Linked DNA regions of Variovorax paradoxus. The protein of the gene in region 1 binds, or shares a complex with, the protein of each later gene. Links are inferred from orthologs where the notes say so. Each region holds a gene or a part of one and is shown on either strand. Other genes may lie near its edges.

Region 1 (3,301 bases):
CACGCAGGCCGATGGTGAGATCGGCAATCTTGAAGGCGATGAACGCCACCACGCCAGACCACACGATGGTCAGCAGCACGCCCTTGAGCTGGATCCAGACCTGTGCGCCGATGCCGTTGGACACCACGCTGGCCGTGACCCAGTCGCCCACGAGGCCGGGGCCGCCGAGTGCCTGGGTGTTGAACACGCCGGTGAGCAGCGCGCCGACGATACCGCCGACACCGTGCACGCCGAACACGTCGAGCGAGTCGTCAGCGCCGAGCAGCTTCTTGAGGCCGTTGACGCCCCAGAGGCAGGCGAAGCCGGCGATGAAGCCGATAATGATGGCGCCCATCAGGCCGACGTTGCCGGCGGCCGGGGTGATGGCCACGAGGCCTGCAACGGCGCCCGAAGCGGCACCCAGCATCGAGGCCTTGCCGCGCATCAGCGCTTCACCGATGCACCATGCAAGCACTGCTGCGGCGGTGGCGGTAAAGGTGTTCATGAAGGCGAGCACGGCGCTGGTGCCGGCTTCGAGGGCCGAACCTGCGTTGAAACCGAACCAGCCGACCCACAGCAGCGAGGCGCCGACCATGGTGAGCGTGAGCGAGTGAGGCGTGAAGGCTTCCTTGCCGTATCCGACGCGCTTGCCGATGACGTAGGCGCCGACCAGGCCTGCAACGGCTGCATTGATGTGCACCACGGTGCCGCCCGCGAAGTCGAGCGCGCCCCATTGCCAGATCAGGCCGGCCTTGGCGTTGTTGGCATCCACCACGTTGGCGGCGGTGTAGGCGTCAGGGCCAAGCCAGAACCAGACCATGTGGGCCAGCGGCGCATAGCTGAAGGTGAACCAGATCACCATGAACAGCAGCACGGCCGAGAACTTGGCGCGCTCTGCAAAGGCACCCACGATCAGGCAGCAGGTAATGCCGGCGAACGTGGCCTGGAAGGCGGCAAACAGCAGCTCGGGGATGTACACACCCTTGCTGAAGGTGGCGCCGGGCGCGAACACGCCGGTGGCCGGATCGAACACGCCCTTCATGAAGAGCCGGTCGAAGCCGCCGATGAAGGCATTGCCTTCGGTGAAGGCCAGGCTGTAGCCATAGATGAGCCACAGCACGACGATCAGCGAGAAGGTGACCATCACCTGCATCAGCACCGACAGCATGTTCTTGCTGCGCACCAGGCCGCCGTAGAACAGCGCCAGGCCGGGAATGGTCATCATGATGACGAGCAGCGTGGACAGCATCATCCAGCTGGTGTCACCCTTGTTGAACGAAGGAGCGGGAGCCGCGGCGGGCGCTGCTTCGGCAGCAGCAGCGGGGGCGGCGGCAGGTGCCGCGGCCGCGGGGGCTGCAGCGGGAGCCGGGGCGGTTGCAGCCGGTGCCGTGGCAGCCGGCGCTTCAGCCGCCGGCGCCTGTGCGAACGAGGCGGTGCCGGCAGCGAGCACGCTCAAGCCGAGCGCAAGAGAAACAAGCAGTTTTTTCATGGTTGTTTTTTTCCGGGCTGATCAGAGGGCTTCGCGGCCGGTTTCACCGGTGCGGATGCGAACGACCTGCTCGAGGTTGTAGACAAAAATCTTGCCGTCGCCGATCTTGCCGGTGCGGGCTGCGCCTTCGACGGCTTCGATCACGCGGTCGACGAGGTCGTCGGACACCGCCGCTTCGATCTTGACCTTGGGCAGGAAGTCGACCACGTACTCGGCGCCGCGGTACAGCTCGGTGTGGCCCTTCTGGCGACCGAATCCCTTGACCTCCGTGACCGTGATGCCTTGCACGCCGATGGCCGACAGTGCTTCGCGCACTTCGTCGAGCTTGAACGGTTTGATGATGGCTGTGACCAGCTTCATGATGACTTTCTCCTTCTTGGATGGAATGAATGGTGCGGCAGCTTGGGCCGCACCTTTGTTCTTGTGCCTGCTCTTACAGCGTCTTGCTGAGCGTAACGATGAAGCGGGCCTTGTTGGGCGAGTAGTACTGCTCGCCGATCGGGCCGAAGCCGAAGTCCACGCCCGGGTTGCTCAGCGCGAGGTAAGAGCTCTTCTTGTTGGCGCCCTGCACCGAGCCGGCAAGTGCCAGGCCGTTGCCGAAGTCATACGACACGCCCACGTTGTAGTCCACGTAGCTCTTGTAGCCCAGGCTGCGGATGTCGCTGGACATGTGCGTGTAGCCCACGGCCGCCTTCAGCGTGAGCTTGGGCACGATTTCCTTGCTGTAGGCCAGGTTCAGGTAGCCGGTGTTGCGGCCCTTCAGGCCCGAGCCCGACTTGTAGCCCGCATAGCCGAAGTAGTCCTTGGAGACCGTGTGCGAGTACTTCAGGGTGAACGAGCCGATGGCTTCGTCGGCCCAGGTGCCCGCGCCGTACAGCTCGGTGGTGTTGCCGATGGAGTTGCCCGGGTAGATATAGGTCAGCGCACCCACGTCCATGTCGAACGGGCCGGCCTTGAACTTGTAGCCGCCGTAGATGTCGCTTTCGATGCTGTTGCCCTGGAGCCAGTTGACGCTGGAATTCCAGTTGCCCACATAGAAGCCGCTTTCGCCGAAGGCGTAGTCGAAGCCGCCCTGGATGGCCGGCTTGAAGCCCTTGGTCTTGGCGTAGTCGTTCTTCCCGATCATGTCCTGGTCCTGGCCGCGGAACTTGTAGTTGCTGGTCAGGGCCACATTCCCCGAGAGCTGGGCGCTCGCCAGCATCGGCAGGGCTGCAAGGGCGACCACGGCCACTGCCTGGGCGAAATTACGGTGCATCATCGAGACTCCTCGGAGTTGGTTGGATCGTTGGGGGGACACCGTCTCATAGCAGGGAGCGTGCCAAAGTGCTCGTTCCGCCTGCTGCATGGCTGCAGCCCCGGCCTCCGCAGTCCGCGTGAAAAGTTACAAGAGTGTTCAGTTGCGGTGCCCTTCCGGGGGCCCGCGGTGCACAAGTCCGACCAAAAACGGGCGCACCACAATGGGGAGAGTAATAAAAATGAGCTTGTCTTTGGTGCAAAGCCGCGCTTTGCTTGGGCTGGAAGCGGCCAGTGTCACGGTCGAGGTGCATCTGGCCAACGGCCTGCCCAGCTTTACGCTGGTCGGGCTGGCAGAAACCGAGGTCAAGGAGGCGCGCGAACGCGTGCGTTCGGCCATACAGAATGCCGGCCTCGAGTTTCCAAATAACAAGCGGATCACCGTCAACCTGGCGCCAGCCGACCTGCCCAAGGACTCCGGCCGCTTCGACCTGCCCATTGCGCTTGGCATCCTCGCGGCCAGCGGGCAGATCCAGGCTGCAAGCCTGGCCGGGCACGAATTTGCGGGCGAACTTTCCCTTTCAGGCGAGCTGCGGCCCG
Region 2 (3,215 bases), 3.4 Mb from region 1 along the record:
GCTTTGCCCTGCCCTGTTCTTTCGAGCAAGCCCGATGCCACCATTTCGGTCAGCTCCCGATAGGCAGTGGCGCGCGACACACCTGCGATAGCCACATATTTCTCCGTGCTCATGCCACCAAGAAATCCGTCGGGCCCGGCGTCATAGAGCTTGTTCAACACCTTGCGCTGGCTCGGCGTGAGTTGCGGATGCGCAGCATCCAGAAGTGCCCAGAAGCCAGCCTTGGCGCCCGCGGCCTGTATCTGGGCCAGCGTTGAGAGGCACGCCTTTTCAACACAGCCGACAAACCAGCGCACCCACGGCGTGACATCCATGCTCTCTTGAGCACTGGCGGCCTGCAATTGGTTGTAGTAACCCGCGCGGTCGAGCCATAGCTGCTGAGACATGCTGAAGAGACGCTGGTTGCTGCGCAGATCCTGCGCCAGCGCCAAGTCGCTCAGAGCGCGGCCGATCCGGCCATTACCGTCTTCGAATGGGTGAATGGTTTCGAACCAAAGATGCGCGATGGCGCTGCGCACGATGCCGTCCATTTCTGCCCGCTCCCGGCCGCCCTCGAACCATTCGAGCAACGCCTTCATCTGAGCCGGCACATCGCGTGAAGGAGGCGCTTCATAGTGCACCGTGTCCGGCTTGCCGATGCGGGGAGTGACGATCTGCATGGGGTCTTCGTGGACACGGTAGCCACCCATCACGATGCGTGTGATGCCGCTTCGTCCGTTCGGGAAAAGCGCCGCGTGCCAATCGAGAAGCCGCCCTTCTGAAAGTGGCTCATCCCAACGCGCAACGGCTGCTTCAACAATGTCGAGCGTGGCTTCCGTGCGCGCATCCCTTGGCACGCGGTCGGCCGGCGCAAGGCCAAGCCGCCGCGCCGCCGAGGCACGCACCGAATTGACTTGAAGTGTTTCGCCTTCGATCTGGGCGGTAGAAATGGCTTCTTGCGTCCACTCGCCGAGTTGGAGCTCGCTCAGGTCGACGAGTTGAAGGTTGCCCGCCACGCCCAGCATGCGCCCCTGGGCCAGGCGCGCGGCCGACAGCGCAGGCTGCAGGGCTCGCGCATCGACGTTGAAGTGCGGCCATTTTTGGGCTTGCCAGATCCACATGAAGCGCATTCTAGGGAAATACGCTTCATATTTGAAGCGTATTCAACGAAAATGCGCTTCAGCCCGGTCCCATTACCAATTCACCTCACGCTCCGGCGTAGCCGAAATGTGGTGAATCGACAGGTCCGCGCCGTCGTATTCCTCTTCCTGCGTGAGCCGCAGCCCCATCGCGGCCTTGAGCGCGCCATAAACCGCCGCCCCCGCAAGCGCGGCCCACGCCACGCCCATCAGGGTGCCGATGAGCTGTGCCCACACGTTCACGCCGCCAATACCGCCCAGTGCCTGCGCGCCGAAGATGCCGGCTGCGATGCCGCCCCAGGTGCCGCAGAGGCCGTGCAGCGGCCATACGCCGAGCACGTCGTCGATCTTCCATTTGTTCTGCGTGAGCGTGAACATCGAAACGAAGATGGCGCCGGCCACACCGCCCACCACCAGCGCGCCCAGCGGGTGCATCAGGTCGGAACCGGCGCACACGGCCACCAGCCCGGCGAGCGGGCCGTTGTACACAAAGCCGGGGTCGTTCTTGCCCATGGCCAGCGCCACCAGCGTGCCGCCCACCATGGCCATGAGCGAGTTGACGGCCACCAACCCCGAGATCTTGTCGATGGTCTGGGCGCTCATCACGTTGAAGCCGAACCAGCCCGCACAGAGGATCCACGCGCCCAGCGCCAGAAAAGGAATGTTCGACGGCGGATGCGCGCTCAGCGAGCCGTCGCCCCGGTAGCGGTTGCGGCGCGCGCCCAGCAGCAGCACGGCCGGTAAGGCCAGCCAGCCGCCTACCGCGTGCACCACCACCGATCCGGCAAAGTCATGAAACTCGTGGCCGGTGGCCGAGGCAATCCAGCCCTGGATGCCGAAGGCCTTGTTCCACGCGATGCCCTCGTACAGCGGATAGACAAGGCCGACGATGACGGCCGTGGCAATGAGCTGGGGCCAGAACTTGGCGCGCTCGGCAATGCCGCCCGAAATGATGGCCGGAATGGCCGCTGCAAAGGTCAGCAGAAAGAAGAACTTCACCAGTTCGTAGCCGCTCTTGGCCGCAAGCTCGGTCGCGCCCACGAAGAAATGCGTGCCGTAGGCCACGCCATAGCCCACCAGGAAGTACACGATGGTCGAGACCGAAAAGTCGACCAGGATCTTGACCAGTGCATTGACCTGGTTCTTCTTGCGCACGGTCCCCAGTTCCAGAAAGGCGAAACCGGCATGCATGGCAAACACCATGATGGCGCCGAGAAGGATGAACAGCGCGTCTGCGCCCTGTTTGAGTGCGTCCATTGGAGCTTCTTGCAGTTTTTGGTTTGAATTGGTGCATTGCACCCGAATCGCCCGGGGCAGCGCCGCAAGGAAGCAAAAATGGTGCCTGCAAGCTCTTTGATGGTGCGAACTGGAGGTCAATGAGCCTTCTCAGTGCAAAGACCGCACCGGAACGGGACACCACGAGCCGGGGACTGCCTTTTCAACTCGTGCCCACGCGCAGTGCATCGCGGTAGCGGCGGCTGCATGGCACCGTGCTGCCGTCGTGCATGTGCAGCCGGGCGTCGCCGCCGTCCAGCGGCTCTATTTCCTTGATGCGCCCCAAGTTGACCGCATGGCTGCGGTGCACGCGCACGAAGCTGGCGGGATCTAGTTGGGTCAAGAAGTCGGTGAGCGTGGCGCGCAGCAGGTAGTCGTGGCCGTTGACGTGCAGGCCGACGTAGTTGCCTTGGGCCTGCAGCCACTCGATGTCGCCGGCGGCAATCAGGAATTCGCGCCGCAGCTTGCGCACCAGAAAGCGCTCGGGCCGGGCGGGCGGGGCGGACGGTTCCGCTCGGGGGGCATCGGGTTCGGCGGGCGCTGCCTCGGGCGCGTCGAGCACACGCGCCTCGCCCTGCAGCCGCAGCATGAAGACGCCGTAGACCCAGATGCCGAACACCATCGACAGGTAGGCGCGAACGTCCTTCAGGTATTCGTAGCCCCAGCGCCCCGTCCAGCCTGCGAAGTCGTAGCGCTCGCCCATGGCCGAATAGACCACCGCCCGCAGCGCGAACATCGCGGCCACATGCACCAGGCTGAATACGACGCTGGCGGCCAGGTGGCAGGCCACAAAGCGCGGCAAATGAGTGCGCACCAGCGGCG

Evidence for each region.
Region 2: the proteins of glnK (region 1) and QHG62_RS18435 are in contact, whole or in part, in a solved structure (PDB 2NS1), measured with the Escherichia coli proteins. The link is inferred for Variovorax paradoxus from one-to-one orthologs.

The regions. Positions count from the first base shown.
Region 1 is NZ_CP123990.1:415,391-418,691, reverse strand. The notes cover bases 160-3,145. They hold glnK (P-II family nitrogen regulator), read right to left. Parts: upstream 1,829-3,145; coding sequence 1,490-1,828; downstream 160-1,489. Other genes in these bases: QHG62_RS01915 (YifB family Mg chelatase-like AAA ATPase), read left to right, coding at 2,944-3,145; QHG62_RS01920 (TorF family putative porin), read right to left, coding at 1,902-2,726. Outside these bases: more of QHG62_RS01915, read left to right, coding at 3,146-3,301. UniProt on the Escherichia coli protein: Involved in the regulation of nitrogen metabolism. Regulates the activity of its targets by protein-protein interaction in response to the nitrogen status of the cell.
Region 2 is NZ_CP123990.1:3,832,970-3,836,184, forward strand. Bases 275-3,174 are described here. They hold QHG62_RS18435 (ammonium transporter), read right to left. Parts: upstream 2,376-3,174; coding sequence 1,173-2,375; downstream 275-1,172. Other genes in these bases: QHG62_RS18430 (Fic family protein), read right to left, coding at 275-1,109; QHG62_RS18440 (LytTR family DNA-binding domain-containing protein), read right to left, coding at 2,557-3,174. Outside these bases: more of QHG62_RS18430, read right to left, coding at 1-274; more of QHG62_RS18440, read right to left, coding at 3,175-3,215. UniProt on the Escherichia coli protein: Involved in the uptake of ammonium/ammonia (NH(4)(+)/NH(3)). Transport is electrogenic. Following sequestration of NH(4)(+) at the periplasmic face, NH(4)(+) is deprotonated and neutral NH(3) is transported into the cytoplasm.